DNA from 2 places in the Streptomyces sp. TLI_146 genome. Region 2 is predicted to be linked to the other one. Evidence: predicted binding sites of a transcription regulator. Region 2 holds the regulator's gene; the other holds the start of a gene.

Region 1 (15,940 bases), 1.4 Mb from region 2:
CCCAGTCGACGGGGCGGGAGGCGTCGGGCCCGGCCACCGAGACGCCCACGCCCTCGATGCGCGGGGCCTGGGACTCCCAGAAGTTCAGGCCCAGGTCCCGCTCGTGCTGGAGCGCCGTGTGGAACATGCACTGCGTCGACATGACCCGCCCAGAGCGGATCTCGTCGGCCGTGCGGTTGGACATCAGGGTGACCTCGTACCCCTTCGACTGGAGTCCGAGGGCCAGCTGGAGCCCGGACTGACCGGCCCCGACTATCAGGATTCGCCGCATGCGAGTGTTCTCCGATACGTCAGCAGATACGTGAGCAAATACGGGAGCAAGTGAGCTGGGGGCGCGCCCCGTTACTCCGGCAGTTCTTCGAGCGCGTGCCCCACCAGCGCCAGCAGCGACTCGATCACCGTGATCTTGTCGCGCGCGTCCATGATCACCACGGGGATGTGCGGCGGCACCGTCAGCGCCTCCCGTACGTCCTCGGGGTCGAACGACTCGGTGCCCTCGAAGTGGTTGACCGCCACGATGTACGGCAGGTCGCAGCTCTCGAAGTAGTCGAGCGCCGGGAAGCAGTCGGACAGCCGCCGGGTGTCGGCGAGCACCACCGCGCCGATCGCCCCGCGCACGATGTCGTCCCACATGAACCAGAACCGCTGCTGCCCGGGCGTGCCGAACACATACAGGACGAGGTCGTCGTCGAGCGTGATGCGGCCGAAGTCCATGGCCACCGTGGTGGTGGTCTTCTGCGGGGTCGAGGAGAGGTCGTCCGTGCCCTCGCTCGCCTCGGTCATCACCGCCTCCGTCTGGAGCGGGGTGATCTCCGAGACGGACGACACGAACGTCGTCTTCCCCACGCCGAAGCCGCCCGCCACCACCACCTTCGTGGCGATGGGGGCCCTGGTGCGGTCCTGCTGCCAGGGCCGCAGCTCCTCCTCGACGGGTACGGCGGGTTCGGGCGCCAGGAGTTCAGAGGCGGCGGAGTCCACTCATGACCCTTTCGAGCAGCGCGCGGTCGGGCCGCCCGGGGCCGTGCCCGGTCCCGTACACACGGATCCTTCCCTGGTCGGCCAGGTCGCTGAGCAGCACCCGGACGACCCCCAGCGGCATCCTCAGCAGCGCCGAGATCTCCGCGACCGTACGCATCGCCCGGCAGATCTCCACGATCGCCCGCATCTCCGGCATCATCCGCAGCGGCGAGCCGCCCAGCGCCTTGCGCTCCTCGGGCGCCTCGATGGCCGCGACGAACGTCTCCACGAGGAGCACATGGCCGAAGCGGGTGCGCCCGCCGGTGAGCGAGTACGGGCGGACCCGCGCGGCTTTGCGGCCGCTGCCCCGTATCGGCAGCTTCGGGGCGGATGCGGACGAGGTCACTGGACGGCCTCCATCGACTGGCGCAGCTCGCTGCGGAGTTCGGGGGTGAGCACGTGTCCGGCGCGGCCGACGAAGAGGGCCATGTGGTAAGCGACGACGCTGACGTCGCAGTCGGGCGTGGCGTGCACCCCGAGCAGCGAGCCGTCGCTGATCGCCATGACGAAGACGCTGCCCTCCTCCATCGCGACCACGGTCTGCTTGACGCCGCCGCCGTCCATCAGCCGCGCGGCACCGTGGGTGAGGCTGCCGATGCCGGAGACGATGGTGGCGAGGTCGGCGCTGGAGCCGCGCGGCCCTTCGGGGCGGGGCTCCGTGCGGGCGGGCCGCTGGTCCGGGTCGGACGAGAGCAGCAGCAGACCGTCCGAGGAGACGACCGCGACGGAGAGGAGTCCCGGCACCTCCTCGACCAGGTTCCGCAACAGCCAGTGCAGATTGCGGGCTTCGCTGCTCAGTCCGAACGTGCCGGTGCCGGTCGCAGTCAACTGCGTGCCTCCTCGACTGTCTCCCCCGTCTGTGGCCTGGATGCCTTCTTCTCTTCGACGTGTGCTTCGCTCTGTGCTTCCTGGATCTCGGTCTCGGCGTGCCTGCGGCCCTCCAGGGCGCCCTGCTGGAACCCGCCGAGCCGCCGCCGCAGCGCGTCGGCGACCTCCGCGCCGCCCTTGCGCGGGGCCGGGGCGGTGGTGCCCGCCTTGACCACCTTCGGGGTGCGCTTGGGCAGCCCCTTGTCGGTGACGCGCTGCGCGGGGACGGTGGTCCGGGGCTCGGCCTCCGCCGTCACGGCGGGCTGCTCCGGCGCGAGCCGCGGCGTCGGTTCCGGCGTCGGTTCCGGCGTCGGTTCCGGCGTCGGGAGCCGCATCTCGAACGTCGGCTCGTCGACCCGCTCGTGCGTGTCCGCCTCCGCCTCGGCCTCCGCCTCGGCCTCCGCCTGCGGCGCGGGGGCGGGCAGCGGGATCTCCCCCGTGCGCTCCGTCCGCTCGGGCAGCACGTTGGAGTTGGCCTCCGCCAGCGCGCCCGGCAGCGTGAAGCGCGGCGCGTCGCCCGGTACCGGCGCCACGTGCGGCGGCGCGGCCGGGGGCGTCTTCGGCAGGATCGCCTCGGGCAGCACGACCACGGCCGCCAGCCCGCCCTGCTTCTGCTCGCGCAGTTCGATCCGCACCCCGTGGCGGCGGGCGAGCAGCGCGGCGACATGCAGCCCGAGCCCTCCGGCCTCGGTGCCGGGCTCTCCCGGCTCGTACGTCGACGGGTCCGCGAGCCGCATGTTGAGCTCGGTGCGGCGCGCCGGGCTCACCCCGATGCCCTCGTCCTGGACCGAGAGCATCACCTCGCCGCTCTCCAGCTGCCAGCCGGACAGCTGGACCTGGGCGTCCGGCGGCGAGAACGAGGTGGCGTTCTCCAGGAGCTCGGCGACCAGGTGGCTGAGGTCGTCGGCGGCGAACCCGGCGACCTGGGCGTGCGGCGGCAGGGCCTGGATGACGACCCGCTCGTACCGCTCGATCTCGCTGACGGCGGCCCGCAGCACATCGACGAGCGGGACCGGTCCCGGGTGGTTGTGGTGGTGCTCGGCGCCCGCGAGGACCAGCAGGTTCTCGCCGTGGCGGCGGATGACCGTGGCCATGTGGTCGAGCTTGAAGAGCGTGGCGAGCTGGTCGGGGTCCTGCTCGCGCTCCTCCAGGCCCTCGATGATGCCGAGCTGCCGCTCGACCAGGCCGAGGCTGCGCAGACCGAGGTTGACGAAGGTGTGCTGCACAGTGCCGCGCCCCCGCTCCAGCTGCGCGGTCAACTCCCGTACGGACTCGGCGAGTTCGGCCCGTTCGACGGCGAGCGCGGTCTGGCCCTCGCGGGCGGCGGCCAGCTCCGCGCCGAGGGCGTCGGCGCGGCCCGCGTGCTCGCGCAGCCGGTCGTGCAGGGCGTTGAGGGACCGTACGGCCTGGGCGAACTCGTCGTTGCGGCCGGTGAAGCGGACCGGCTCCTCCGTCTCGGGGGCCGCGGCCAGCCGGGCCGCGCCGCGCCGCAGCACGGCGAGCGGCCGGGTGAGGCTGCGGGCGGTGCCGGAGGAGACGCCGACGGCGAGCAGCAGCAGGGCGCCGATGAGCGCGACCCGGAGTTCGAGGTCGCTCACGTCGTCGTCGCGCAGCGCCTCGAACCGCTTCACCTCGGCCGTGGCGAGCGCCGACTCGGTGCCGCGCATCCGGTCGATCCGCGCGGTGAGTGCGGCGGCGACCTTGTCGGCGCCCAGCTTGCGGTCGGAGGCGCTGAGTTGGGGCTGGTCGGTGAGGCGGGCGAGATAGCGCTCGGCGGCGTCCACGTCCGGGCCGGTGACCGTGGTGGAGAGCTTCTCGCGCGCGGTGGGGGCGGCCGCCTGGTCGAAGTCGGCGAGCGCGGACTGCTCGCGCACCCGCGCCTGCTGCCCGGCGGCGCTCAGGGCGTCCCGGGTGCGGCCCTCTTCGCCGTCGGCCGCTTCCTTCTGTACGTACCGCCCGGAGATCGGGTCGTAGACCGTGGTGCCGGGCTTCTGCGGCACCGAGAGCGCGGCGACCAGCAGGCCCCGGGTGGCGGAGGCCTGTTCGACGGCGCGGCCCAGGTCGGCCGGGGCGCGGGTGGCCTCGGCGGCGCGCGGCGGCGTCTTGTCGGCCAGCTCGTCGGCGAGGCCGAGCAGCTTGACGATCACGTCGGAGTACGTGCGGTGCGCCTCCAGGGCGGTGCCCTTGCCGGTGAGGGCGGTGCGGCGCAGGGAGGGCACGGTGGCCAGGTCGCGGCCGAGGGCCGCGGGGGCCGTGGCGCGGATCTCATCGATGCGCCGGTCGACGCGGGTGGCGCGGTCCTTGAGGGCGGCGTCCTTGCGCGGGTCGCGGCCGCCCGCGATGTACGCGCCGACGTCGTCGCGTTCGTCGGCGAGGGCGTGGGCCAGGGTGACGGCCTGCTGGTTCAGCTCGGCCAGGGTGACCAGGTTCTGGGACTCGTTGAGGTCCGAGGAGGCGGTGAGCAGCGTGGGCGCACCCGCGCCCAGGACGGTGAGCGAGACCACGGCGACCGAGGTGACCAGCCGGGTCCGTACGCGCACGGGGCGTCCGGCGCCCGCGGTGTCCGCGGCGCCCTCAGCGCCCGCGGCGCCCTTGTCGGTCTCGCCGCCCTTGCCCCGAGGCCGCTTGTTCTGCACCGGTGCTCTCAATCTTGACTCGTCCACCCATGAAGCCGAGGTGACGACCGGTCATGCGTCTTGTGCGTCGTGTGCGACGCGTTCCCACCCCTGCACGGCTTCCGACCATTCCAGTGGTTTTCGGAAGGAGGCATGCAACATCCACTCCGCCACCCGAACGAGTGAACAACACTCGGGAGTTGGCCATCAACTCCCGCGGAATGGCCGCCACCGCTCGCGCGGAAGGCCGGTTGGAACTTCCGCGCGGCCTTTGGCAGGATGCCCGCCCACAGCTTCCCGACGGGCCGTCGGGCCCGGCCGGAGCCGCGTGACGGCCCGGTGGTCCAGGCCAATTGGCCGCCATGAAGGCCGCGTGGAGGCGTCGTGCAGACTGGCCGTATGCGCATCGAACTCGCCACGACCCCCGGTGACCCCGCACGCCCCAACGAGGACTGGGCCGCCACCGTGCTGCCCGCCGCCGGACGGGGCGGGGTGCTGGTGGTGCTCGACGGGGTGACCCCGCCGCCGGGCAACGGCGACTGTGTGCACGACGTGCCCTGGTTCACCGCGCGGCTCGGCGGCGCTCTGACCGAACTGTCCGGTTCGCGGCGCGACATACCGCTGACCGCGATCCTCGCGGAGTCCATCAGGCGCACCGCCGACGCCCACCGCGGCACCTGTGACCTTTCTCACCCCCGTACGCCTCAGGCGACGGTGGTCGTGGCGCGTTGGGACGAGGAGGTCGTGGAGCATCTGGTGCTGTCCGACTCCGTGCTGCTTCTCTCGTCGCCCGACGGGGTGGTCCGGGCGGTGCTGGACGACCGGCTCGACCGGGTGCCGCGGTCCGCGCTGGTGTCGGACGAGGTGGCCGACGCGGTCGCCCGTAACCGGGAGGGTGGGTTCTTCACGGCGGCCGCGGACCCGTCGGTGGCCTCGCGGGCGGTCACGGGCCGCACCCCCGTACGGGATGTACGGGCGCTGGCCGCCCTGTCGGACGGGGCGTCGCGGTGGGTCGAGACGTTTCGCGAGGGCGACTGGGCTGGATGTCTCTCTCTGCTGCGCAAGGCCGGGCCGCAGGGGTTGATCGACCGGGTGCGGGAGCTTGAGCGGGGTGACGTGGACCGTACGTATCTGCGGCGCAGTAAGACGCACGATGACGCCACCGCCGTGTACGTGGAGCTTTGAGTCGCGACTGCGGGCCGGTGGGGGCTGGGCGCGCCCGCGCGGCGGAGCCGCAAATGTCACCGCCCCGCGCCCCTAACGGGGCTGCGTCCCCGGTTCCTGCATGTCCGCCCTCGCGTTCAGCTGGTGCAGCAGCCGCGCCAGTTCCGCGATCTCCTTGCGGTCCCAGTCGGCCAGCTTGGTGACGTACTGGGCGCGGCGGGCGTCGCGGACGCGGCGGAAGCGGGCCAGGCCCTCCTCGGTGAGGCGGACCAGCGAGGCGCGGCCGTCGGCCGGGTCCGGCTCGCGCGCCACCAGGCCCAGGTCCTCCAGGGCGCGCAGCTGGCGGCTCATGGTCGCCTTGCCCACGCCGAAGTACGCGGCGAGCTCGGTGGCCCGCTGCGGGCCGCCCTCCTCCAGGCGCACGAAGAGCCCGTAGGCCGCGGCCTCCAGCTCCGGATGGACCGCGCGGGCCATCTCGCCCGACGACGCCCGGGCACGCCTCAGGAACACCGCCAGCTCGCGTTCGAGTGCGAGAAACTCCTGGTCCGGACCGTGCACATCAGCTCCCATCCCACGCTGTCCCGACGGGACAGTATTTCCCAGTCCCCGTGGACAGGGGCCCCCGGCGCCGAGCACCGGGGGCCCTTTGGCTCAATTACGCGTCATGCGGGGAGCCCATTCAGCATTCAGCAGGTGCCGGCCGGCCGCTCCCGGGTGACCAGGTCCGTCCAGCCGGTGGTGCCGTCCAGCCAGACGACCTGGCGGCCGCCCGCGGCGGACGGGTACAGCTGCTCGCCGCGGTTGCAGGAGAGGCGCTCCCTGCGGGTGCCGTCGGCGCTGAGCTGCCACAGCTTGGGCAGGGTCTCATTGCGGTACTGGGTGTCCGGCAGCAGGGTGTTCACCGTGACCGCGTCGTCCGACGCCGTCAGGTCGAACGGGATCAGCGCGCCGGGGCCGGACTCGGCGCTGATGTCCACCGTGCCGGTGCCCTCCAGGGTGGACCGGCGCACCGCCATCTGTCCCTGGTCGGCCGGGTTCTCGTCGACCAGCCAGAACACGTTCTTGCCGGTGATGCCGGTCTGGCCGATCCCCTGCGGCTCACCGAGCTGCTGGGCGAGCTGGGTCTTGCCCGTGGCGATGTCGTACGTCTCGGTGCCGATCCGGTAGTCGGTCGCGCCCGGGTAGAGCTTGGCGTACGCGATCCTGCCGTTCTTCAGCGAGGGCAGTCCGGTGCCGAGCTCGTAGCGGCCGCCGTCCACCCAGGTGGGCTCGCGGTCGCCGGGCTTGAGGAAGCCGACGTGCCGCCCGCCGAACGGGTCGAAGGACTCGAAGACCACCGTGCCGTTCTCGACGTGCAGGTTCTGGACGTTGGTGTACGAGGTGTACAGCGTCTTGATCGGGCCGCCCGCGATCGGGCGGGAGAGGATGTCGAGGCTGGACGTGCCGAACGCGGCCCACACCACCGTCTTGCCGTCGGTGGCCGGATACACGTGGTAGCGGCCGTCGTTGGGGCTGATCAGCTTGGGCGTGCCCTTTCCGTCGACGCGCCCGGCGTAGACCGAGTAGGCCTCGCTGCCGTCGTCGTTGGACTTGGACGTGGCCCACCAGCCGCCGCCCGCGGCCGTTCCCGTACCGGCGATGTTGAGCTTGCCGAAGAGGCGGTCGGAGTCGACGCCGATGGCGTTCTCCCAGCCGGGCACGATGCCGTGGGCGTTGAACGACCGCTTGACGACGTTCTGCTGCTTCGCCGACAGCCCCAGGTCCTTGGCGGCCGCGACGACCGCGTTGCGGGCGTCGGTGTAGCCGTCCAGCGGGGTCATGTACGTGGAGAGCGCCTTGTAGACCAGCCGGTCCGCGAGGAAGGGGTCCTTCGGGTCGAGGTCCTGGCGGATGTCCCACAGGGCGCCCGAGATGATGGTCGAGTTGAGGTGGACGCCGCCGTTGTCGGTGCCGAAGGTGACGCCGAGGTAGTCCTTGGCCGTGGTGCGGCCGTCGTTGAGGTCGCGGAAGGCGCACTCGCGCGGCTTGGCGGTGCGGCACAGGTTCTCGCCGAGGAGCCCGGAGTCCGGGTCGTCCATCTTCGTACCGCCGGCGGTGACGTCGATGGCGTTGCCGAAGTAGTCCGCGAGCGCCTCGTTGAGGGCGCCGGACTGGCCCGCGTAGACGAGGTTCGCGGTGTTCTCGACCACGCCGTGGGTCATCTCGTGGCCGACGACGTCGAGGTCGGCGGAGAGCGTCTTGTACTGCTCGTCCCCGGCGCCGTACACCATCTTCTGGCCGTCCCAGAAGGCGTTGACGAACGGGCCGCCCGCGTACGTCACACCGACCAGCGAGTTGATGGTCATGCCGCGCCCGTCCAGGCTGTCGCGGCCGTGCACCTTCTTGTAGTAGTCGTAGACCTGCCCGGCCGCCCAGTGGGCGTCGACCGCGCCCGCGGCGGTGGCGTCGCCGCTGTAGTCGGGGGCCGCGTTGGTGAACTCCTTGAGCCCGGCCGGCCAGCGGCCCGAGGCGTCGTCGACGTCGACCGCGCGCGCGTCCCAGGTGTGCAGGGTGTTCTTGCTGGTGGTGGCCATCCGCGCGTAGTCGACGAGGCTGTACTGCTTGGCCGCCTCGTCGAAGTAGATGTCCAGCGGGACCTGCTCGCCGCTGTACTTGACGCCGGTGCCGCTGGTGCCGGGGTGGGTGGTGGCGGCGGGCGCCTGCCGCGCGGCGGCGGGCTTCGCGGCGGTGGGCTTCGCGGCCCCGTCCGCGGGCTTCGGCGCGGTGATCGTCTTGATCAGGCTGTACTGGAGTACCGGGAAGCCCGCGTGCGCGTCGACGTACACGTCCTGGAGGACCGGCCTGCCGGTGGCGGTGTCGGTGCCGCGCACGGTGACGCGGTAGGTGAGGATGCCCGCGCCCTTGGGGACGACGACCAGGCCGCCCGCCTTGCCGCTGAGGGCGGCGGCCGCCTTCGTCTTCGCGCCCTCGGCGGGCTGGACGTCCTTCTTGCCGAGGGTGGCGCCGCCGATGCGGGCGGCGACCGAGGTGACGGCCCGGCGCACGGCGACGTCCTCGGCGACGGTCGCCCGGGTGCCGGCGGTCAGACCGGTGAAGTACTTGCCGGAGGTGCCGGTGACGACGCGCTTGCCGTCCTTCTTCTCCATCCGCACCACGTACTGGCCGCCGAGCACCTCGACGCCATGGTGCTTCTGCTGAAGCCGTACGGTCTCGTCCGCGCCCTGCTTCAGCGTCTGTACGGGGGTGAGGTCGCGGCCGGGGTCGGCTATCCGGTAGCGGCTCTCCTTGGCGGCGAGGTGGCTACGGGCCGCGTCGGCGGGCGCCGCCTTGGCGTCGGCGCTCTCGTGGAGGCCGTCGACGAGGGCGGGGGTCTCGGTGCCGCTGCCGGGCACGACGTCGGCGGCCGGCGTCTGCGTCCGTGGCGCGGCGTGGGCCGCCGGTACCGCGGTGGCGAGGAGGGCGGCGGCCCCCAGGAACGCGGCCACCCCCGCGCCCGTCCTGCTCCCCCGGGTGGTGCTTGCTCCGGCTCTGCCTGCTCTGGGCTTGTGCAAGGTCTTTCCTCCACGGGCCGTTGCGAGGTGCCTCCCGCGAACGGCGTCGGCCGCACAGGGGAGGCCGGTGGCGCCGGTGGGCGCCGACTGGTCATGACCATGCAAGCCTGTGGGGCATGAACTCCTCAATGGGGCATGTGAGTTGACATGAGGACTTTGGCGCGAATGCGACCCGGCGGACCGGACGGGGAGGCGGGCGGCACGGCGGGAGCGGCCGGCGGACCGCCAACTGCCCACGGCTGAAAGTTATTTGCAGCGACGCGTGGTCGGCGCAGCTCGCACCGGCCTCCGTCGTCCTGCCAGAGGCCTGGGCCAATGACAGTTCCGGAACCTCTTTCGCGTCACGGTCTACGTGCGTAGCTTTTCCCGTATGACATGTCCACAACGACATGTCGATTCCCCGGCACGTCCCCCCACCCACGCCTTTCGGAGGCACGCAATGCCCGTGCACAGACCCGGAACGGCCCGCCGCGGTCCCCTCGCCGCGGCCGGAATCCTCCTCTCGGCCCTCGCCCTCCTCCTCACCGCCCCCGGCATCTCCGGCGCGGCCCAGACCCCCGCCCGTGGCTCCGCCACCATGGGCATGGGCGTGGCCGCGCACGACGGCACCGGCGGCCCGCCCCGCTCCACCCGCGCCGTCCAGACGGAGGGCGTCGACACCAGCAGCCACAACGGCAACGTCGCCTGGAGCACCCTGTGGAACAGCGGGGTGAAGTGGGCCTACGTCAAGGCCACCGAGGGCACGTACTACACCAACCCGTACTTCGCGCAGCAGTACAACGGCTCGTACAACGTCGGCATGATCCGCGGCGCGTACCACTTCGCGACGCCGGACACCACGAGCGGCGCGACCCAGGCCAACTACTTCGTGGACCACGGCGGCGGCTGGTCGCGCGACGGCCGTACGCTGCCGGGCGCGCTCGACATCGAGTGGAACCCGTACGGCGCCGCCTGCTACGGGCTCTCCCAGGCCGGGATGGTCAACTGGATCCGCGACTTCGTGAACCAGTACCGGGCCCGCACCGGCCGTGACGCGGTCATCTACACCGCCACCAGCTGGTGGACCCAGTGCACCGGCAACTCGGCCGCCTTCGGCTCCACCAACCCGCTGTGGATCGCCCGCTACAACACCGACCCGGGCACCCTTCCGGCCGGCTGGGGCTACTACACGATGTGGCAGTACACATCGTCGGGCCCGACCGTCGGCGACCACTCGAAGTTCAACGGCGCCTACGACCGGCTCCAGGCACTGGCCAACGGCTAGTACGCCACGGCCCCCGGCGCGCCGACGCGCTCCGGGGGCCTCACCGCGCCGCGTCCCGTCATACGACAGGATGGTCTCCATGCGCGTGCTGCGAAGGGTGGGGCGGGTGTCCGCCGCGGGGATGCTGGCCCTGGTCACGGGGTGCGGCTGGTCGTCGGCCGCGTCGGCGCCCCAGCAGGACCGGCCCGACGAGGTGCCGCCCGCGCCCGCTCCGCAGTCGTCCGCCGCCGCGACGTCCGGGCTGCCGTCCGTGGGCGTGCTGGTCGACGGCGACAGGCACTGGTGCACGGCCAGCGTCGTCGCCAGCCCCAAGGGCAACGTCGTCGCCACCGCCGCGCACTGCGCGGACGCCGGGACGGCGGGCTCGATGGCGTTCGCGCCCGGCTTCTCCGGCGCGGTCAAGGGCTCGTACCCGTACGGGACCTGGAAGGTCAGAGCCGTCCAGACCGACGAGCGGTGGTCCGGGGACGGCGACGACTCCTTCGACTACGCCTTCCTGACCCTGGAGCCGGACGCCCGGGGCCGCAGCGTGCAAAGCGTGGTGGGCGCGGCCCAGCCCGACTGGAGCTCGGGGCCGCGGCGCCGGGTGACCGTCTTCGGCTATCCGGACGAGGACCACAACCCGGAGAACCGGCCCATCGCCTGCACCACCGACACCCGCCCGGACCCCGATCTGGCGAGCGACGTACGGATCGACTGCGCCGGGTTCTGGACGGGCACCAGCGGCAGCCCGTGGCTGGCGGACTACCGGGGGCCGGACCACCGCGGCCGCCTCATCGGGGTGCTGAGCGGCGGCGACACGGATGTGGCGTCGACGGCGGTGCTGTTCGACTCGCATGCGCGGGGGCTGTACGAGCGGGCGGTGCGAGCGTAGTGCGGGGAGTGCTTCGTCTGCGGACCGTGGGTGGCTGAGCGCGCAGTTCCCCGCGCCCCTAAATACCTAGGGGCGCGGGGAACTGCGCGAGCAACCCACCACGGGCCGCAGACGAACACCGGGCCAAACCGGCCGCTACGCGGCCACCGGCACCCGCACCTCCGCCGGGGACAGCGCGATCTCCAGGACCTGGCGGACGTCGCTGACCGGGTGGACCTCCAGCTTCTCCAGGACCTCCGCGGGGACGTCGTCGAGGTCCGGCTCGTTGCGCTTGGGGATCACCACCGTGGTGATCCCCGCCCGGTGCGCCGCGAGCAGCTTCTGCTTCAGCCCGCCGATCGGCAGCACCCGCCCGGTCAGCGACACCTCACCGGTCATCGCCACGTCGGTGCGGACCAGGCGTCCGCTGAGCAGCGAGGACAGGGCGGTCACCAGCGTGATGCCCGCGCTCGGGCCGTCCTTGGGGACCGCGCCCGCCGGGAAGTGGACGTGCACGCCCCGGTCCTTCAGGTCGGCCACCGGCAGCTCCAGCTCCGCGCCGTGCGAGCGCAGGAAGCTCAGCGCGATCTGCGCCGACTCCTTCATCACGTCGCCCAGCTGGCCGGTGAGGGTCAGCCCCGCCGCGCCCGTCTCCGGGTCGGCGAGCGACGCCTCGACGAACAGGACGTCGCCGCCCGCCCCGGTCACCGCGAGGCCGGTGGCCACGCCGGGCACCGAGGTGCGCCGCTCCGCCGGGTCCTGGGCGGACTCGGGGACGTGGTGCGGGCGCCCGATCAGCGCGCGCAGGTCGTCGGGGGTGACCGTGAAGGGCAGGGCGCGCTCGCCGGTCTCGTGCTGGGCCGCCACCTTGCGCAGCAGCCGGGCGAGCGAGCGCTCCAGGTTCCGCACGCCCGCCTCGCGGGTGTACTCCCCCGCCAGCCTGCGCAGCGCGGCCTCCTCCAGGTCCACCTCGCCGGCGTCGAGCCCGGCCCGCTCCAGCTGGCGCGGGAGCAGGTGGTCGCGGGCGATGACGACCTTCTCGTCCTCGGTGTAGCCGTCCAGGCGGACCAGCTCCATACGGTCGAGCAGCGCCTCCGGGATGGCCTCCAGGACGTTGGCCGTGGCCAGGAAGACGACGTCGCTCAGATCGAGCTCGACCTCCAGGTAGTGGTCGCGGAACGTGTGGTTCTGCGCCGGGTCGAGGACTTCGAGCAGGGCCGCGGCCGGGTCGCCGCGGAAGTCGGAGCCGATCTTGTCGATCTCGTCGAGCAGCACCACCGGGTTCATCGACCCGGCCTCCTTGACGGCCCGGACGATCCGGCCGGGCAGCGCGCCCACGTACGTACGCCGGTGGCCGCGGATCTCGGCCTCGTCGCGGACGCCGCCGAGGGCGACGCGGACGAACTTGCGGCCCATGGCGTGGGCCACGCTCTCGGCGACGCTCGTCTTTCCCACGCCGGGCGGGCCGACGAGCGCGAGCACCGCGCCCCCGCGCCGCCCGCCGACGACGCCGAGACCCCGGTCGGCGCGCCGCTTGCGGACCGCCAGGTACTCGGTGATGCGCTCCTTCACGTCCTCCAGACCCGCGTGCTCGGCGTCCAGGACCGCGCGGGCGCCCGCGATGTCGTACACGTCCTCCGTCCGCTCCTGCCACGGGAGTTCCAGGACGGTGTCCAGCCAGGTGCGGATCCAGGAGCCCTCGGGGGACTGGTCGCTGGAGCGCTCCAGCTTCTCGACCTCCTTGAGGGCGGCCTCGCGGACCTTCTCGGGGAGGTCGGCGGCCTCCACCCGGGCCCGGTAGTCGTCGGACGCGTCGCCCTCCGACTCGCCGTTGAGCTCGCGCAGCTCCTTGCGTACGGCGTCGAGCTGGCGGCGCAGCAGGAACTCGCGCTGCTGCTTGTCCACGCCCTCCTGGACGTCCTTGGCGATGGACTCGGCCACGTCCTGCTCGGCGAGGTGCTCGCGCAGGTGCTCGGTGGCGAGCTTGAGGCGGGCGACCGGGTCGGCGGTCTCCAGGAGCTCGACCTTCTGGGCGGTGGTGAGGAAGGGTGAGTAGCCGGAGTTGTCGGCGAGGGCCGAGACGCCCTCGATCTGCTGGACGCGGTCGACGACCTGCCAGGCGCCGCGCTTCTTCAGCCACTCGGTGGCGAGCGCCTTGTACTCCTTGACCAGTTCGGCGACCTGGCCGGGCAGGGGGTCGGGGACGGTCTCCTCGACCGTGGTGCCCTCCACCCACAGGGCGCCGCCCGGGCCGGTGGTGCCGGCGCCGATGCGCACCCGCGCCACACCGCGGATGAGCGCGCCCGGGTCGCCGTCGGAGAGCCGGCCGACCTGCTCCACGGTGCCGAGGACGCCGGTCGCGGCGTAGGCCCCGTCGACGCGCGGGACGAGCAGCACCCGGGGCTTGCCCGCCGAGGGGCCGTCGGCCCGGACGGCCGCCTGGGCGGCCTCTACGGCGGCCCGCACCTCGGTGTCGGACAGATCCAGCGGCACGACCATCCCGGGCAGGACGACCTCGTCGTCGAGCGGCAGCACAGGCAGGGTGAGCGGTGCGGACGAGTGAGCCATGATCTCCCCTTCGGCAGTCAAGTTGAGCTATGCCGACTCAATGCATGTGAGCCAAGGAATGTTCCCCACCGGCTGTTCGCTCTGAGCGATCACCTCTTGTAAGAGTCGTAGAGCGATAGGGACTATTACTCACATCGGCTCTATCGCTATTACGGGGAGGACAGCCATGGAATCCGTACCGGAGCTCGTCGAGGCCTGGACCAAGGGGTGGGTCGTGTCGCGCGGCGCGGCGGCGCCGGTCGCCGAGCCCTGGGGCTGGACCATCGACGTCGGCCAGGTCAAGCAGGTCTCCCGGCACGTCCTGCCCGAGCCCGACGAGGCCTCGGTGCGCAAGCTGGTCGAGGCGACCACCGCGCCCGGCACCTGGCTGAAGCTCTTCGCGGAAGGCGACACGGTCCGGCCGTGGCTCGGCCCCGGCTGGCACAGCGACGAGCCCGGCTTCCTGATGACGGTGCCGCTGGCCCCGGCCCCCGCCGAGGTCCCGGCCGGTTACACGCTGACCCGCTGGACCACCGGCGGCGTGCTGCGCGTCCTGGTGCGCACCGAGGCGGGCCACTTCGCCGCGCGCGGCCAGATCGCCCCCACCGGCGCGACCGCCGTGGCCGACCAGATCGAGACGTCGCCCGAGCACCGGCGCCGCGGGCTCGCGAGCCTGGTCATGCGCACGCTCCAGAGCGGCGCGCACGCGGCGGGCGCCACCACCGGCGTCCTGGTGGGCACCCCCGACGGGCAGGCGCTGTACACATCGCTCGGCTGGACGACGCATTCGCCGATGGCGAGCCTGTACTTCGCTCCCACCGATCCGGCATCCTCGGCTGCATGAGCCACACGGGCAGGACCTGGACGACGACCGGAGCGCTGCTGCTCGTCACCTTGCTCGCGGCGACGGCCTGCGACTCCACGAGCTCCCCGGCGGACGGCGCCTCCAAGTCGACCGCCCCGGCGCCGAGCGGCACCCTGAGCGCGCAGACCCCGCCGCCGAGTTCGCCGCCGCCCAGCTCGCCGGAGAGCGCCACGCCCACGCCGCCCGCCCAGCACGCGCAGCTGCTCAAGATGGTGGTGAGCGGCGGGTTCGCGGGGCTCCACAACGAGCTGGTGGTCAAGGAGGACGGCTCGTACACCTCGACGAGCCGGGACGGGAAGACCACCACCGGGACGCTGACGCCCGACGCCCTGGCCAGGCTCCGCACCGCCCTCAAGGACGCCGACTTCGCGCATCTGCCGCCGCGCCCGACCGGGCGCCCGATCGCCGACGCGCTGATGTACCAGTACACGTACGAGGGACACGTCGTCCTGACCGACGACATCCACCAGGGCCCGGCGCTACGGAACGTACGAGCCCAGCTGCCCGTCGGCTACCGCTGACGGCTCGTCGGTACGCCCGGACCGGCGCCGGTCCGCCCGGCGCAGCACCGGCCAGCAGACGACGCCGACGAGCAGGGCGGTCGGATGGCCCCAGCTGGCCAGCGGATCCACCATGTCCAGCAGGTCCTGGATGAGCAGCACGGCCATCACGCCGAGCAGCGGCCACCGCAGCAGCGGGGGCAGCAGCCCCGCGAGCGCGCCGACGCTCGCCATCAGGCCGAAGCTGATGCCGTAGTCGAGGCGGTGCAGCGAGGAGTCCGGCAGCTGTCCCGCCATCACGGAGACGCCCACCGGCACCTCGGTCACCAGCGTCGCCACCACATGCCCGAGCAGGAACACCCCGGCCGTGCGCACCCCGCCGACGCGGCGCTCCAGGGCGGTGAGGATGAAGACGAAGCCGACGGCCCACGGCGAGGAGATGCCGCCCGCGATCCACAGCGCGCTGGCGAGCAGCACGAGCACGGGGGTGCGGCTGAGGTGCTGCACATCGGTGCTGGAGCCTTCGAGCAGCGTGCGGACCGTGTCCGGGTCGCCGACCTCCACGTACAGCGACGTGAGGAGCAGCAGCAGGGTGTACGCGAAGGTGAAGGGCGTGCCCGTCGGGGTCGGCAGCAACTGGACGGCGCGGCGCAGCAGTCCGCGCACCTGCGGACCGGCGGGCGTCCCGGCCGCCGCG
Region 2 (15,940 bases):
CGTCCCGCAGATCGAGGTCGCCTTCGACATCGACGCCAACGGCATCATGCACGTGACCGCGAAGGACCTGGGCACGGGCAAGGAGCAGAAGATGACCGTCACCGGCGGCTCCTCGCTGCCGAAGGACGAGGTCAACCGCATGCGCGAGGAGGCCGAGCAGTACGCGGAGGAGGACCACCGCCGCCGCGAGGCCGCCGAGTCCCGCAACCAGGGCGAGCAGCTCGTCTACCAGACCGAGAAGTTCCTCAAGGACAACGAGGACAAGGTCCCCGGTGAGGTCAGGACCGAGGTCGAGACCGCCGTCACCGAGCTGAAGGAAAAGCTCAAGGGCGAGGACACCGCGGAGATCCGCACCGCGACCGAGAAGCTCGCGGCCGTCTCCCAGAAGCTCGGCCAGGCGATGTACGCGGACGCCCAGGCCGCGCAGGGTGCGCCGGGCGCCGAGGGTGCCCAGCAGGCCAAGGCTGAGGACGACGTCGTCGACGCCGAGATCGTCGACGACGAGAAGCCGGGCGACGCGAAGGGTGGCGCGGCCTGATGCCTGAGGAGACCCCGGGCTTCGAGGAGAAGCCCGACGTCCCCTCCGGCGCACAGGAAGACGCCGAGCCGAAGGCCGCCGACTCCTCCGAGGAGGGGAAGGCGGCCCCGGCCGGGGACGCAGCCAAGGAGATCGCTCTGACGGCACAGCTGGACCAGGCCCAGACGGCGCTCGGTGAGCGCACGGCGGACCTCCAGCGCCTTCAGGCCGAGTACCAGAACTACCGCCGCCGCGTGGAGCGGGACCGCGTCACGGTCAAGGAGATCGCCGTCGCCGGCCTCCTGACCGAGCTGCTGCCCGTGCTCGACGACATCGGCCGGGCCCGTGAGCACGGTGAGCTGACCGGCGGCTTCAAGTCGGTGGCCGAGTCCCTGGAGACGGTCGCCGCGAAGATGGGCCTCCAGCAGTTCGGCAAGGAGGGCGAGCCCTTCGACCCGACGGTCCACGAGGCCCTGATGCACAGCTACGCGCCGGACGTCACCGAGACGACCTGCGTGGCCATCCTCCAGCCCGGGTACCGGATCGGCGAGCGCACGATCCGCCCCGCGCGGGTCGCCGTGGCCGAGCCCCAGCCGGGCGCGGCCAAGGAGGGCAAGGAAGGCAAGGCCGACGAGGAGAGCGGTGGCCCGGACAAGGGCTGACGCAGCGGTCGAGGATGAAGTGACCGTCCGGAAGGAGGGACGTCGATGAGCACGAAGGACTTCGTCGAGAAGGACTACTACAAGGTCCTCGGCGTCCCCAAGGACGCCACCGAGGCCGAGATCAAGAAGGCGTACCGCAAGCTCGCCCGGGAGTTCCACCCGGACGCCAACAAGGGCGACGCCAAGGCGGAGGAGCGCTTCAAGGAGATCTCCGAGGCCAACGACATCCTCGGCGACGCCAAGCGGCGCAAGGAGTACGACGAGGCGCGCGCCCTCTTCGGCAACGGCGGCTTCCGGGCCGGTCCGGGCGCCGGAGGCGGCAGCTTCAACTTCGACCTGGGCGACCTCTTCGGGGGCGCCCAGGGCGGGGCGGGCGGCGGTGGCGGCTTCGGCGGCGGCCTGGGCGACGTGTTCGGCGGCCTCTTCAACCGGGGCGGTCCGGGCACGGGCACCCGGACCCAGCCGCGCCGGGGCCAGGACCTGGAGTCCGAGGTGACGCTCAGCTTCACCGAGGCGGTCGACGGGGCCACGGTCCCGATCCGGCTCTCCAGCCAGGCCCCCTGCAAGGCCTGTTCGGGCACCGGCGACAAGAACGGCACGCCCCGGGTGTGCCCGACGTGCGTCGGCACCGGCCAGGTCTCGCGCGGCACCGGCGGCGGCTTCTCGCTCACCGACCCGTGTGTGGACTGCAAGGGCCGGGGCCTGATCGCCCAGGACCCCTGCGACGTCTGCAAGGGCAGCGGGCGCGCCAAGTCGTCCCGGACCATGCAGGTCAGGATCCCGGCGGGCGTCTTCGACGGCCAGCGGATCCGGCTGCGCGGCAAGGGCGCGGCGGGCGAGCGCGGCGGTCCGGCCGGTGACCTCTATGTGGTCGTCCACGTGGACAGCCACCCGGTCTTCGGCCGCAAGGACGACAACCTCACGGTCACCGTGCCCGTCACCTTCGTGGAGGCGGCGCTCGGCGGCGAGGTGAAGGTGCCCACCCTCGGCGGGCCCCCGGTCACCCTGAAGCTCCCCGCGGGCACGCCCAACGGCCGTACGATGCGGGCCCGGGGCAAGGGCGCCCTGCGCAAGGACGGCTCGCGCGGCGACCTCCTGGTCACCGTGGAGGTCGTGGTGCCCAAGGAACTCGACGACAAGGCGCGCGACGCCCTGGAGGCGTACCGCGAGGCGACTGCGGACCACGATCCGCGGGCAGAACTGTTCCAGGCCGCGAAGGGAGCATGAGATGGACGGCCGACGACGCAATCCGTACGAACTGACCGACGAATCGCCGGTGTACGTCATCTCGGTCGCCGCTCAGCTCTCCGGTCTGCATCCGCAGACCCTCCGGCAGTACGACCGCCTCGGCCTGGTCTCGCCCGACCGCACGGCCGGGCGCGGCCGGCGCTACTCGGCCCGCGACATCGAACTGCTCCGTACGGTGCAGACGCTGTCGCAGGACGAGGGCATCAACCTGGCCGGCATCAAGCGCATCATCGAGCTGGAGAACCAGGTGGCCGCGCTCCAGCAGCGCGTCGCCGAGCTCTCGTCGGCGGTGGACGGGGCGGCGGCCGCGATGCGGCAGCGCGAGGCCCAGGTCCACGCGTCGTACCGGCGCGATCTGGTGCCGTACCAGGACGTGCAGCAGACCAGCGCGCTGGTCGTGTGGCGGCCCAAGAGGCCGCAGGACTGACCGCGGTCCTTCCCTTGCCGGTCATGCCCAAATGCCGTGTGCCCGCGCCCTTTTGGGGCGCGGGCACACGCATGTGCGGCTACAGTCGGTGTCACCTCTTCGGGTGAGGCAGGGGAAGAAGTGACCGTGAACGTGGACGTGGACGAGGGCGAACGGCTGGCGGAGCGGTTCGAGGCCAACCGCACCCACTTGCGGGCCGTCGCCTACCGGATACTCGGCAACCTCAACGAGGCGGACGACGCCGTCCAGGAGGCGTGGCTGCGGCTCAGCCGCACCGACGCGAGCGGGGTGAAGAACCTCGGCGGCTGGCTCACCACCGTCGTGGGCCGGGTCTGCCTGGACATGCTGCGCTCGCGCGACTCACGGCGCGAGCTGCTGTACGACGAGCCCGTGCCGGTCCGCACGCGCGGGCACGAGGAGCCGGGCGACCCCGAGCACGAGGTGCTGCTCGTGGACTCGGTGGGCCTGGCGATGCTGGTCGTCCTGAACACGCTGGCGCCCGCCGAGCGGATCGCCTTCGTCCTGCACGACATGTTCATGGTGCCGTTCGACGAGATAGCCGCGGTGGTGGGGCGCTCCACGGTCGCCACCCGGCAGCTGGCGAGCCGGGCGCGGCGCCGGGTGCAGGAGTCGGCTCCGGTGCCGGACGCGGACCTGGCGCGCCAGCGGGAGGTCGTCGACGCGTTCTTCGCCGCCTCGCGCGCGGGCGACTTCGACGCGCTGCTCGCACTGCTCGACCCCGATGTGGTGGTCCGGGCCGACCGCGCGACCGTGGAGGTCGGCGCGATGGACGAGGTGCGGGGCGCGCTCGCGGTGGCCGGCACGTTCAAGGGCCGCGCCCGGACCGCCCAACTGGCGCTGGTGGACGGCACCGTGGGCGCCGTGTGGGCGCCGGGCGGGTCCCTCAAGGTCGTCATCGGGTTCACGCTGGCGGAGGACGGCCGGATCACCGAGATCACGCTCCGGGCGGACCCGGACCGGCTGCGACGGCTGGATCTGGCGGTACTGGCGGCGTAGGCGTGGGCCCGGTCTTTGTCCGCGGCTGGGTGGGTGGCTGGTCGCGCAGTTCCCCGCACCCCTGGAAATGCCGCTCCGCGGCAATCCCCTGGGCGCCCCGAAGGGGCGCATCTTCAGGGGCGCGGGGAACTTGCGCGAGCAACCCACCACCGGTCCGCGGACGAACCCCTGGGAAGCGTGTTCAGTTGTCCTGCTCCAGGATTCCGGACTGGGCGATGAGGTAGCCGAGCTGGGCCCGGCTGCCGCTGCCGAGAGCGGCGTTCAGTTTGGCGATGTGCGCGCGGCAGGTGCGTACGTTCATCCCGAGCCGCCGGGCGATCGAGTCGTCCACGTGCCCCTCCACAAGCAGCTTGGCGATGGAGCGCTGGACGCCCGTGATGCCCTCCGCCTTCTGGGCGTACGGGACTTCCTCCTCCCACGGCACCGCGTGCAGCCAGAACTGGTCGAAGACGCCGACCAGATACTGCACCAGGCCCTCGTGCCGCAGTTCGAGCGCGACCCGGCGGTCGCTGCGCGCGGGGATGAAGGCGACCCGGCGGTCCACGATGATCAGCCGGTCGATGATCTCTTCCAGCGTGCGCACCTCGAGCCCGTACGGCGCGATGCGCTCCACGTATCCGATGGTCGCGGAGTGGTGGCGGGCCGTGTGCTGGTAGAGGGTGCGCATGTCGACGCCCCGGTCGAGCAGCGGCTGGACCCGGCGCAGGCCCGACTCCAGGGTCTCGGGTCTGCGTCCGCTGCCGGGCTGGATGGTCAGCAGCTCCTTGGTGCACTCGTCGATGACGCGGTCCAGCGTCGCGTTGATGAGTTCGAGCCCCTCAAGGACCGTGATCGCATGGGTGCTTGCCGCGTCTTCGCTGGTGATGGCCATGAATGGCTCGAACGTACTGGCCAGCGACATCGACAGCTTCCTGCGCTCCTGGATCTCGCGTTCCAGCGGCTGCACGAGCTGGTTCAGGACGACGGAGGGAGGGACGGGCCGCAGCTGCTCCGCGTCGTCCGCATCGGGCCGCAGCAGCGCGAGATCGATGAGACAGGGAGCGGCCTGGGCTTCCGTGCGAGTTATTCCGCCGGTACGCAACGCGGTGGCGTAGAGGGTCTTGCCCATCTCGCACAGGTCTGTAGGGCCATGACTATGTCCGAAGTGCCCCTGATACAACCGGATTACACCCCCCTCATACTCCTGAATTACAGGAACATGATGCCTGGCCTCGCTGGTGGAAGCGCTCAGAGTGAGCCATCGTCTTATGCGCGGGGGGAGGGAATGATCATAAAGAGGTGGAGATCGGCCATGAGCAGGATGGTTCGAGCACTTAGCGCTATAGCCGTTGTCACGGCTGCTCTTTGCGCTCTCGCCGCGAGTGGGGAACCCACGTGGGAGAGCAAGCCGTCCCACGGAACCGTAGCGGCTCCGGGAGAGCCCACCTGGGAGCACAAGCCGGTGACGCGGGTCCTGGCGGCTCCGGTGGAGCCCACCTGGGAGGTCGCGCCCGCGGGTGTCGGCGCATGATCCCGCCGGACGACCGGGTCTTCCGGCGCGAGATGGCCACGGCCTACCGCTCGGGGTGGCACTTCATCGACCTCGTCACGGCGATTCCCCATCGTGGCGATTCGTTGATGGTCACCCTGTTCGGCGAGCCGATCCTGGTCGCCCGTGAGGACGACGAAGACGTCCGCGCCTACCGGTGCCTCCGCCGGCCACGAGGGGCGCCGCAGCCGATCCGCTGTGCCGTGAGGTACGGCATGGTGTTCGTCAATCTGGACCAGCGTGACCACCAGCTGTTCGACCCCGAGTCATCTACCGCCACCCCCCGCAGTGCCTGAAGCGATTCCCCCGTCGTTCTAAATCGCTCAGGCGCTTCCCCCACACAGCGGCGCCATCGTGGACCTGAACACGGTGGCGCCGCTGTGCTGCGCCCGTACGTTCGAGGGCCCGCTCAGCCCTTGCCCATCGCCCGCTCCAGGACGATCTCGATCAGCACCCGGTCCGGGTTCTCGCGCGGCACCCGCCCGTACCGCTCGGCGTACCGCGCCACCGCCTCGGCGATCGGCCCCGGCTCCGTACGCACGAAGGCCCGCCCCTCCAGCGTCGCCCAGCGGCGCCCGTCCACCTGGCAGACCGCGGCGCGCGCCCCCTCGGGCCCCGCGGCCAGCACGTTCAGGACCTTCTTGCTCGACCTGTTGGCGATCACCCGGGCCACCCCCGCCTCCGGGTCGTACGTGACCCCCACCGGCACCAGGTGCGGACTGCCGTCCGGGCGCGGGGTCGTCAGCGTGCACAGGTGCCGCTCGCGCCAGAAGCCGAGGTAGGCCGGGTCGGGCCGGCGGGGGTCCAGCGGGGTACGGGTGCGGGTGGCCGGGACGGCGGCCGGCTCCGTGGTCGTGGTCATGCGCCGAAACCTACGCCGGACCCGGACCCGCGCCGAAACCCGTCCAGCCGACTTGAGCGGAATAGGCTCAACTTTATGTACGCTGGACGAGTCATGGAGTTCTGACCCCTACGCCGAGGAGGAGAGACCGCACGTGGACGCCGAGCTGACCAACAAGAGCCGGGACGCGATCAACGCGGCCAGCAACCGGGCCGTGTCCGACGGACACCCGGACCTGACGCCCGCACACCTGCTCCTCGCCCTCCTGACGGGCGAGGAGAACGAGAACATCGTCGACCTGCTGGCGGCCGTCGACGCCGACCAGGCGGCCGTGCGGTCCGGGGCGGAGCGGCTGCTCGCCGCGCTGCCCAGCGTGACCGGGTCCACGGTCGCCCCGCCGCAGCCCGACCGCGAACTGCTGGCCGTCATCGCCGACGCCGCACGGCGCGCCAAGGAGCTGGGCGACGACTTCCTCTCCACCGAGCACCTGCTCATCGGCCTCGCCGCCAAGGGCGGCCGGACCGGCGAGCTGCTCGACGGGCAGGGCGCCACCGCGAAGAAGCTCCTTGAGGCATTCGAGACAGTACGAGGAGGACGGCGGGTGACCACCCCCGACCCCGAGGGCCAGTACAAGGCCCTGGAGAAGTTCGGCACGGACTTCACGGCCGCGGCCCGCGAGGGCAAGCTCGACCCGGTCATCGGCCGGGACCAGGAGATCCGCCGGGTGGTGCAGGTGCTCTCCCGGCGCACCAAGAACAACCCGGTGCTCATCGGTGAGCCCGGCGTGGGCAAGACCGCCGTCGTGGAGGGCCTGGCCCAGCGGATCGTGAAGGGCGACGTCCCGGAGTCCCTGAAGAACAAGCGGCTCGTCTCGCTGGACCTCGGCGCGATGGTGGCCGGGGCGAAGTACCGGGGCGAGTTCGAGGAGCGCCTGAAGACCGTCCTGGCCGAGATCAAGGCGAGCGACGGCCAGATCGTCACGTTCATCGACGAGCTGCACACGGTCGTCGGCGCGGGCGCGGGCGGCGACTCGGCCATGGACGCGGGCAACATGCTCAAGCCGATGCTGGCCCGGGGCGAGCTGCGGATGGTGGGCGCCACCACGCTCGACGAGTACCGCGAGCGCATCGAGAAGGACCCCGCCCTGGAGCGCCGTTTCCAGCAGGTCCTGGTCGCCGAGCCCACGGTCGAGGACACCATCGCGATCCTGCGCGGCCTCAAGGGCCGGTACGAGGCGCACCACAAGGTGCAGATCGCGGACAGCGCGCTGGTGGCGGCCGCGACCCTGTCCGACCGGTACATCACCTCCCGCTTCCTGCCCGACAAGGCGATCGACCTGGTCGACGAGGCGGCCTCGCGCCTCCGTATGGAGATCGACTCCTCCCCCGTGGAGATCGACGAGCTCCAGCGGGCGGTCGACCGCCTCCGTATGGAGGAGCTGGCCCTGTCCAAGGAGACGGACGCGGCGAGCAAGGAGCGCCTGGAGAGGATCCGCCGCGACCTCGCCGACAAGGAGGAGGACCTGCGCGGCCTCACCGCCCGCTGGGAGAAGGAGAAGGAGGGCCTGAACCGGGTCGGCGAGCTCAAGGAGCGCCTCGACGACCTGCGCGGCCAGGCCGAGCGCGCCCAGCGCGACGGCGACTTCGACACCGCCTCCAAGCTGCTGTACGGCGAGATCCCGACCCTGGAGCGCGAGCTGGAGGCGGCCTCCGAGGCCGAGGAGGAGGCCGCGAAGAGCGCCGACACCAAGTCCAGCATGGTCAAGGACGAGGTCGGCGCGGACGACATCGCGGACGTGGTCGGCGCCTGGACCGGCATCCCCGCCGGGCGCCTCCTGGAGGGCGAGACGCAGAAGCTGCTGCGTATGGAGGACGAGCTGGGCCGCCGTCTGATCGGCCAGAGCGAGGCGGTCCGCGCGGTCTCGGACGCGGTCCGCCGTACGAGGGCGGGCATCGCCGACCCCGACCGCCCGACCGGCTCGTTCCTCTTCCTCGGCCCGACCGGCGTGGGCAAGACGGAACTGGCCAAGGCACTGGCCGACTTCCTCTTCGACGACGAGCGGGCGATGGTCCGCATCGACATGTCGGAGTACGGCGAGAAGCACAGCGTGGCCCGTCTGGTCGGTGCCCCGCCCGGGTACGTGGGGTACGAGGAGGGCGGCCAGCTCACCGAGGCGGTCCGCCGCCGCCCGTACAGCGTGGTCCTGCTCGACGAGGTCGAGAAGGCGCACCCGGAGGTCTTCGACGTCCTGCTCCAGGTCCTCGACGACGGCCGCCTCACCGACGGCCAGGGCCGCACGGTCGACTTCCGCAACACGATCCTGGTGCTGACGTCGAACCTGGGCAGTCAGTACCTGGTGGAGCCGCTGACCTCCGAGGAGGAGAAGAAGCAGCAGGTCCTGGAGGTGGTGAGGGCGAGCTTCAAGCCGGAGTTCCTCAACCGCCTGGACGACCTGGTGGTCTTCTCGGCCCTCACCAAGGACGAGCTGGCGCACATCGCGGAGCTCCAGATCGCCCGCCTCGCCAAGCGCCTGGCCGACCGCCGCCTCACCCTGGAGGTCACCCCCGAGGCCCTGGCCTGGCTGGCCGACGAGGGCAACGACCCCGCGTACGGCGCCCGCCCGCTGCGCCGCCTCATCCAGACCGCCATCGGCGACCGGCTCGCCAAGGAGATCCTGGCGGGCGAGGTCAAGGACGGCGACACGGTCCGCGTCGACCGGTTCGGCGACGGTCTGATCGTCGGCGCGGCGACCGGAAAGCACCTGTAGACCGGCCCGCCCGCACTGATTCGGTCAGCCGTCAGCGGATACCCGTGGCGGGGGTTGCCAGCCCCCGCCCGGCATGGGGGAGGATGACCGGAACCGTACGAAGGAAGATTCACGATGAGCATCGACCCGTCCTCGATTCCGAATTTCGGGGCTCAGCCCGGCCCGCAGCCCACCGGTGGACCGGCCGGGCCCGTCGTACCCGACCAGGACCTGGTCAAGCAGCTCCTGGAGCAGATGGAGCTCAAGTACGTCGTGGACGACGAGGGCGACCTCGCCGCGCCGTGGGAGGAGTTCCGCACGTACTTCATGTTCCGCGGCGAGGAGGACCAGCAGGTCTTCTCGGTGCGGACCTTCTACGACCGCCCGCACAGCATCGACGACAAGCTCGCGCTGCTGGAGACGATCGACGACTGGAACCGCCGCACCCTGTGGCCGAAGGTCTACACGCACACCCACGACGACGGCGCCGTCCGCCTCATCGGTGAGGCGCAGATGCTGATCGGCACCGGCGTCGCCCTGGAGCACTTCGTGTCGTCGACCGTCAGCTGGGTCCGCGCCTCGATCGAGTTCGACAAGTGGCTCGTGGAGCAGCTCGGCCTGGAGAAGGACGCCGAGGGCGACGACGAGGGCGACGCCCCCGGCGGCGACGCCTGAGCCGCGGAGCTCACAGCGCCATCGGGGCCAGCGTCAGCAGATACGCCCCGTACGCGAACGACAGCCCGGCCAGGGCCGCGGTCACCATGACCGCCGCCCTCGGCCGGGCTTTCGTCAGCGCGGCCGCCGGCGGCAGCAGCAGCGGGAAGGCCGGGAGCAGGAACCTCGGCTTCGACTCGAAGAAGCCCGACCCGCCGACCGTGATCAGGACCAGCACCGCCGTGTAGACCAGCACGGGCAGCGGCGGCCGCTCCAGCAGGAACAGGGCGAACAGGAGCAGCGCCGCCGCCGTGATCATGAACGCCATGGTGTAGCCGAGGTGGTACGGCCCGGTCGCCAGCTTCCGTACGAAGCGCAGCGTGCCGCGGCCGAAGTCGAACCTGGACGTCCAGGCGGCCTGGACCGCGAAGTAGCCGCGCAGCGGATCACCTTTTCGGGCGCCGACCGACAGGACGTATCCGCACCAGCCGAGCGGCGCCGCGAACCCCGCCGCCCACACCCGCCAGTCCCCCCGTGCGGCCCGCCCGCCGCGCCACAGGGCCACTGCGGCGGCCGCGGTGACCGCCGCTGCCACCGCGACCGCGTTCGGCCGCGAGAGGCCCGCCAGGGCCGCCAGGGCGCCCGCCCACAGCCAGCGCCGCTCCAGGACCGCCCAGAGCGCCCAGGCGGCCAGCGCCGTCATCACGGGCTCGGTGTACGCCATCGACAGCACGATGGAGTGCGGCAGCAGGCCCCACAGGAGCACCAGGGCGGTCGCCGTGCGGCGGCCCGCCAGGCGCTCGCCGACCGCGTAGACGCCCCAGGCCGCCACGGCCGCCGCCGTCCAGGAGACCAGCAGCCCGGCCGTGCCGCCCGCCACCGGCAGCGCGGTGGTCACCGCCCGCAGCAGGCTCGGGTAGAGCGGGAAGAACGCCAGGTCGCTCTGGACCACCCCGCCCGGCCAGTACAGCGTCCGCCCGTAGCCGTTCGCCGCGATCTTGATGTACCAGTCGGCGTCCCACGTCAACGCGAGCAGCGCGCGCGGCGAGCGCCCCAGATGCCAGGCCCAGCCCGCCAGGCACAGCATCCCGGTGAGCCGGGCGGCGGCGAACAGGCCGAGCGCCGGGGCCGCCCGGCGCAGCGCGGTCAGCCGTCGCGGCGTGGCCAGGGCGGCGCCGGACCGGCGTACGAGGGCGGTGATCTCGGCGGACAGGGTGCACCTCCGGGCGCGCGCGTAGTCGGTCCCGCGGGCCTGCCCCTGGCTCTCAGCCCGCGAGCGCCTTCAGCCGGGAGACGGCCTCTTCGAGCACACTCTCCCTCTTGCAGAAGGCAAATCGGACGAAAGGCGCGCCCGCGTCCCGGTGGTCGTAGAAGACGGCGTTGGGAATCGCCACCACCCCGCAGCGCTCCGGCAGCGCCCGGCAGAAGGCGAAGCCGTCGCCGCCGTGCGAGAGCTCCGCGCCCAGCGGGCGGATGTCGGTGGTGACGAAGTACGTGCCCGCCGGGCGGTACACCGCGAGGCCCGCCGCCGCCAGGCCCTCGCTCAGCAGGTCCCGCTTGGCCCGCAGGTCCTCGCGCATCCCGTCGGTGTACGCGTCCGGCAGCCGCAGCGCCTCGGCGACCGCGTACTGGAAGGGCCCGGAGGCCACGTACGTGAGGAACTGCTTGGCCGAGCGGACGGCCGCGACCAGCTCGGGCGCGCCGGTGGCCCAGCCGACCTTCCAGCCGGTGAAGGAGAACGTCTTGCCCGCCGAGCCGATCGTCAGCGTGCGCTCCCGCATGCCCTCCAGCGTGGCGAGCGGCACGTGCTCGCCGTCGAAGACCAGGTGCTCGTACACCTCGTCGGTCACCACCAGCAGGTCCCGTTCGCACGCCAGCTCGGCGACCGCCGTCAGCTCCGCGCGCGTGAGCACGGTCCCGGTGGGGTTGTGCGGGGTGTTGAGCAGGATGAGGCGGGTGCGCGGGGTGACGGCGGCGCGCAGCTCGTCGAGGTCGAGCACGAAGCGCCGCTCGCCCTCTTCGGTCCTCGGCCGCAGGGTCACCGGGACGCGGGTGCCGCCCGCCATCGCGATGCAGGCGGCGTACGAGTCGTAGTACGGCTCCAGCGCGATCACCTCGTCCCCCGGCTCCACCAGGGCCAGCAGCGCGGCCGCGATCGCCTCGGTGGCGCCGGCCGTCACCAGCACCTCGCGGTCCGGGTCGAGGGCGAGCCCGTAGCGCCGTTGCTGGTGGTCCGCGATGGCGGTGCGCAGCTCGGGCACGCCCGGGCCCGGCGGGTACTGGTTGCCGCGCCCGTCGCGCAGCGCCCGTACCGCGGCCTCGCGCACCTCCTCGGGGCCGTCCGTGTCGGGGAAGCCCTGGCCGAGGTTGATGGCTCCGGTCCTCGCCGCGAGGGCGGACATCTCGGCGAAGATCGTGGTGCCGAACTCGGCGAGGCGGCGGTTCAGAAGAGGGCGCGCGCTGGAGGTCATGGCCGCCATCCTGCGCGGAACCTCTGGAGTTGCTCAAGTCTGCTTTCGCGCGCGTGGGCGGAGGGCATCCCCCTGTCACGCAGGACGGCTGTCCCTGAGGACAGCGGACCGAAGGACGGTGGGGGAGATGGGATATGTCATCGCGGGGGCCGTACTCGTACTGATCTGGTACGTCGTCGGCAGGCTGACCCGGGGGAGCAACGCCCGGTGGCGGCGCGGGTGGTACGGGCGCGGCTCGGGGGCGTCCGGCTCCGGCGGCTCCTCCGTCGGATCCTGGTGGGCGGGTGACAGCGGCGGCGGCGGTGGCGGCCACGGCCACCACGGAGGCCACTCGTGCGGCGGCGGCCACTCCTCCTGCGGGGGCGGTTCGTCCTGCGGAGGCGGGGGCGGCGGCTGCGGCGGCTCCAGCTGACGGTCTGCGGCGGTCGCGGCTGACACGGGGCAGCCGATTCCGTCCGCACGCCCCTTCCGCGCGCCCGGCGGGCAGAAACCCGCCGGGCGCCTTCGCGCGCACCCACGGGTTGAACAGTTGAACCGGGTTGCATCCGAGGGGATGGAAACCACGTCAAGTTGGGTAAAAACGCTGTGAGCGCCGCGCACTTCATGATTCCCTCGCTGATGAGAAACGCAGCCCACGGACCCCCCACCGGGCGGACCTGAGCAGCGGTCCCCCTTCCCTCGCACCGGTTCCGGGGTGACCCCGGTCGTCCACCCTCCACATGTGTGTTTTTGCGGAGCCCACCCATGCTCACGACTCTCAAGACCGTCTACACCGACACGCGTGCCAGTGACCTCGCCTGGGCTCTGGGCCGGGAGCCGCTGCCCGCGCTGGCCGTCCTCGACCTCGAACTGTCCGGCGCCAAGCTCCAGTTGAGGCTGCTCGGCGCCTCCCACCAGGTCCTCCTCGAAGAGGAAAGGGGCTCCTGTTCGGAGACCGTGGCCTGTATGCCCGGAAGCAGCACGCCGCTGCCCCTCGGGGTGGCGAAACGTCTCGGGGAGTGGGAGTACGAGTTCGCCGCGCGGGTGGAGACGCTGTCCGGGGGCTCGTTCGCGGGGCGCGCCCAGGAGCTCCTCGCGCTGGTCGCCGACCACCCCAACGGCCTTGCAGGGACGTTTCCCGGCTCGCCGCACGCGTTCACCGCGATGCTCGCGCAGCGCAGCGAGGGCCAGGTGCGCTGGCGGACCTGGCACGCGTACCCGCAGGAAGGGCAGTTGGTGGTGACCCGTACGAGGGTCGGTGTCCGGATGGCGGCGCCCGTCGCGCTCTGAGAATGCGTGCAGGCAGGAGGGGGTGCACCGCCACTCCGGAGACCGTAATTCCCTCCGCAGTGCGCGAGTTGCACTCGTGTGGGTGACAGGATGCCAGCGAGTCGTGACGTAGCGTTCCCATCATGATCGAACCGTCTGTGCCCGTCCTGCCCTGTGGCATCCCGCCGCCGGCGCCCCGGCGCAGCACCGCGCGGTTCATCGTGCTCGGCACCGTGTTCATCTGCGCGGCCTGCGGACTCGTCTACGAACTCGAACTGGTCGCCCTCGCCTCGTACTTGATCGGCGACTCGGTCACCCAGGCCTCCGTCGTGCTGTCCGTGATGGTCTTCGCCATGGGCATCGGCTCCCTGCTCGCCAAACGGCTGCGGCTGCACGCCGCCGTCGGCTTCGGCATGATCGAGGCGGCCCTCGCCCTGGTAGGCGGCTGCTCGGCGATGGTGCTGTACGCGACGTTCGCCTGGCTCGGGGGCGCGCGGTACGCGCTGGTGGCGTTCTCGCTCGCGATCGGCGTGCTCATCGGCGCGGAGATCCCGCTCCTGATGACCCTGATCCAGCGGGTCTCCCGGCAGGACCCGGGCGGCACGGTCGCGGACCTGTTCGCCGCCGACTACGTGGGAGCGCTCGTCGGCGGCCTCGCCTTCCCCTTCCTGCTGCTGCCGCTGCTCGGCCAGCTGACGGGAGCGCTGCTGACCGGCGCGGTCAACGCGGTCGCGGGCGGCGCGCTGGTGCTGTGGCTGTTCCGGCGCGATCTCACCCCACGCGCGCGCTGGTGGCTCTTCACGGCGAACGTGCTGGTCCTCGCGGTGCTCGCGACGACCACGGCCCTGGTCGGCGCCTTCGAGCAGGCGGCGCGGCGCGCGGTGTACGGGGGGCAGGTGCGGGTCGCGGTGCAGACCGGGGTGCAGGAGATCGTCCTCACCGGCAGCCGCACCGGGCACGGCCCCGGCGGCCCGCTCGACCTCTTCCTCGACGGCCGGCTGCGCGTCAGCGGCCGCGACGAGCACCGCTACCACTCGGCGCTGGTGGGCCCCGCCATGGAGTCCGGACCGCACGGACGGGTGCTGATCCTGGGCGGCGGGGACGGCCTCGCCGCGCGCGAGGCGCTGCGCACCCCGGGCGTGCGCGCGGTGACCCTGGTCGAACTCGACGCGGGCGTGGTCGACCTGGCCCGCCACGACCCGGCCCTGTCGGCGCTGAACGGCCATGCGTACGACGACCGGCGGGTGCGGCCGGTGGTCGCGGACGCGTTCGGCTGGCTGCGGGGTCCCGGCCGGTCGGCCGGGCCGTTCGACGTGGTGGTCTCCGATCTGCCGGACCCGGGCATCACCCCGAGCACCAAGCTCTACTCGGAGGAGTTCTTCGGCCTGGCCGCGCGGGTGCTGGCGCCGGGCGGGCGGATCGTGGTGCACGCGGGCCCGGTCGCGACGCGCGAGCACACGTACTGGACGGTGGAGTCGACGGTACGGGCGGCGGGCCTGTGGACCGTGCCGTATCGCGCGACGGGCCGCCTCACGGGCTTCACGGCGGGCCCCGACCGCGCCTCGGACGCCACGAAGGCCCCGCACGACTGGGGCTTCGTCCTGGCCTCGCCGTCCGGGCCGCCGGGGGCCCCGCTCGCCCCCGAGCTGGAGCCCCTGGCGGACGCCCGCCCCCGCGCCGAGCTGCCCCCGTCGACGCTGGTGCACCCGCGCTATACGGGATGAGGGGGGTTCGCCGCCGCCGGTCGCGGCGTTTGCGCAGACGTGGCGGCCGCCCCTGAGTAGGCTCGTTTCCCATGGAGCATGAGGTGTTCGTTCCGGTTGAGGTCCAGTCACTCCGCCAGACGCTGCGGGACCCGGCGAGGGTCGCCCGCTGCGTCCCCGGCCTGCAGCAGGACGCCGGCGAGCCACCGGTGGCCGGGCGGCTGAAGCTCCGCGTCGAGGGGCACACGATCACCTACCGGGGCACGCTGCGGATCACCGAGCTCGACGAGGACACCTTCGGCGTGGAGGCGCAGGGCACGGAGGCGCGCGGCACCGGCGCCGCGAAGTTCTCCCTCACCCTGCGCCTCGCCCCCGAGGCCGAGGGCACCCGCCTCGCCTTCACCGCCACGGCGACGGCGGACGGCCGCGTGGCCACGGCGACCCCGGAGGGCGCCAGGGCGTCGGCGGCCCGGCTGCTGGACCGTTTCGGCGCGGCGCTGGCGGCCGACGCGGGCGCCGCATCCGGCGACGAGCCGGGCGAAGAGCCCGGCGACGAGTCCGAGGCGGACCCCGCGGGGCCGACCGCGTCCGGGACCGGCAGCGCCGCCGGCGCCTCCGACGGCACCGGCCCCTCCGTCTTCGACGCCGTCGTCCCGCCGCCCTCGCTCGATCCGCTCGCGGAGGAGGAGTTCGACGTCCCCGGGGACGCGGACTACGTACCCGCCGAGGCCGCGCACGCGCGCCGGACCATGATCGGGCGCAGCGCCGAGGAGGTCGACCACGCGCCGCCGCGCGGGCGGTACGCACCGGTGCCCGCCCCGGCCGGCGCCGGCGGGGCCACGCTGCGCTGGGTCGCCCCGGCCGCGGCCCTCGCGCTC

What was found. Region 2 encodes HspR, which represses chaperone genes until heat shock. Its sites were predicted from a motif close to TTGAGNNNNNNNNNCTCAA; they were not measured.
Region 1: lon (endopeptidase La) is a predicted target of HspR. The motif match lies at 13,922-13,940, and genes of this name have one in related genera.

The regions. Positions count from the first base shown of each region.
Region 1 covers NZ_PJMX01000001.1:5,993,730-6,009,669, reverse strand. The annotation lists gene BX283_RS27020 (styrene monooxygenase/indole monooxygenase family protein) at 1-271, opposite strand, end outside; gene BX283_RS27015 (ATP/GTP-binding protein) at 343-978, opposite strand; gene BX283_RS27010 (DUF742 domain-containing protein) at 959-1,363, opposite strand; gene BX283_RS27005 (roadblock/LC7 domain-containing protein) at 1,360-1,845, opposite strand; gene BX283_RS27000 (nitrate- and nitrite sensing domain-containing protein) at 1,842-4,520, opposite strand; gene BX283_RS26995 (hypothetical protein) at 4,899-5,684, shown strand; gene BX283_RS26990 (MarR family winged helix-turn-helix transcriptional regulator) at 5,757-6,233, opposite strand; gene BX283_RS26985 (M4 family metallopeptidase) at 6,350-9,214, opposite strand; gene BX283_RS26980 (lysozyme) at 9,654-10,478, shown strand; gene BX283_RS26975 (serine protease) at 10,558-11,352, shown strand; gene lon (endopeptidase La) at 11,488-13,899, opposite strand; gene BX283_RS26965 (GNAT family N-acetyltransferase) at 14,066-14,722, shown strand; gene BX283_RS26960 (hypothetical protein) at 14,719-15,264, shown strand; gene BX283_RS26955 (rhomboid-like protein) at 15,223-15,940, opposite strand, start outside.
Region 2 covers NZ_PJMX01000001.1:4,574,698-4,590,637, reverse strand. The annotation lists gene dnaK (molecular chaperone DnaK) at 1-538, shown strand, start outside; gene grpE (nucleotide exchange factor GrpE) at 538-1,179, shown strand; gene dnaJ (molecular chaperone DnaJ) at 1,225-2,406, shown strand; gene BX283_RS20590 (heat shock protein transcriptional repressor HspR) at 2,408-2,854, shown strand; gene BX283_RS20585 (sigma-70 family RNA polymerase sigma factor) at 2,993-3,871, shown strand; gene BX283_RS20580 (helix-turn-helix transcriptional regulator) at 4,053-4,979, opposite strand; gene BX283_RS20575 ((2Fe-2S)-binding protein) at 5,378-5,695, shown strand; gene BX283_RS20570 (pyridoxamine 5'-phosphate oxidase family protein) at 5,809-6,261, opposite strand; gene clpB (ATP-dependent chaperone ClpB) at 6,395-9,007, shown strand; gene BX283_RS20560 (YbjN domain-containing protein) at 9,122-9,661, shown strand; gene BX283_RS20555 (glycosyltransferase family 39 protein) at 9,672-10,727, opposite strand; gene BX283_RS20550 (pyridoxal phosphate-dependent aminotransferase) at 10,906-12,120, opposite strand; gene BX283_RS20545 (hypothetical protein) at 12,239-12,523, shown strand; gene BX283_RS20540 (DUF2617 family protein) at 12,856-13,380, shown strand; gene BX283_RS20535 (polyamine aminopropyltransferase) at 13,503-15,083, shown strand; gene BX283_RS20530 (SRPBCC domain-containing protein) at 15,155-15,940, shown strand, end outside.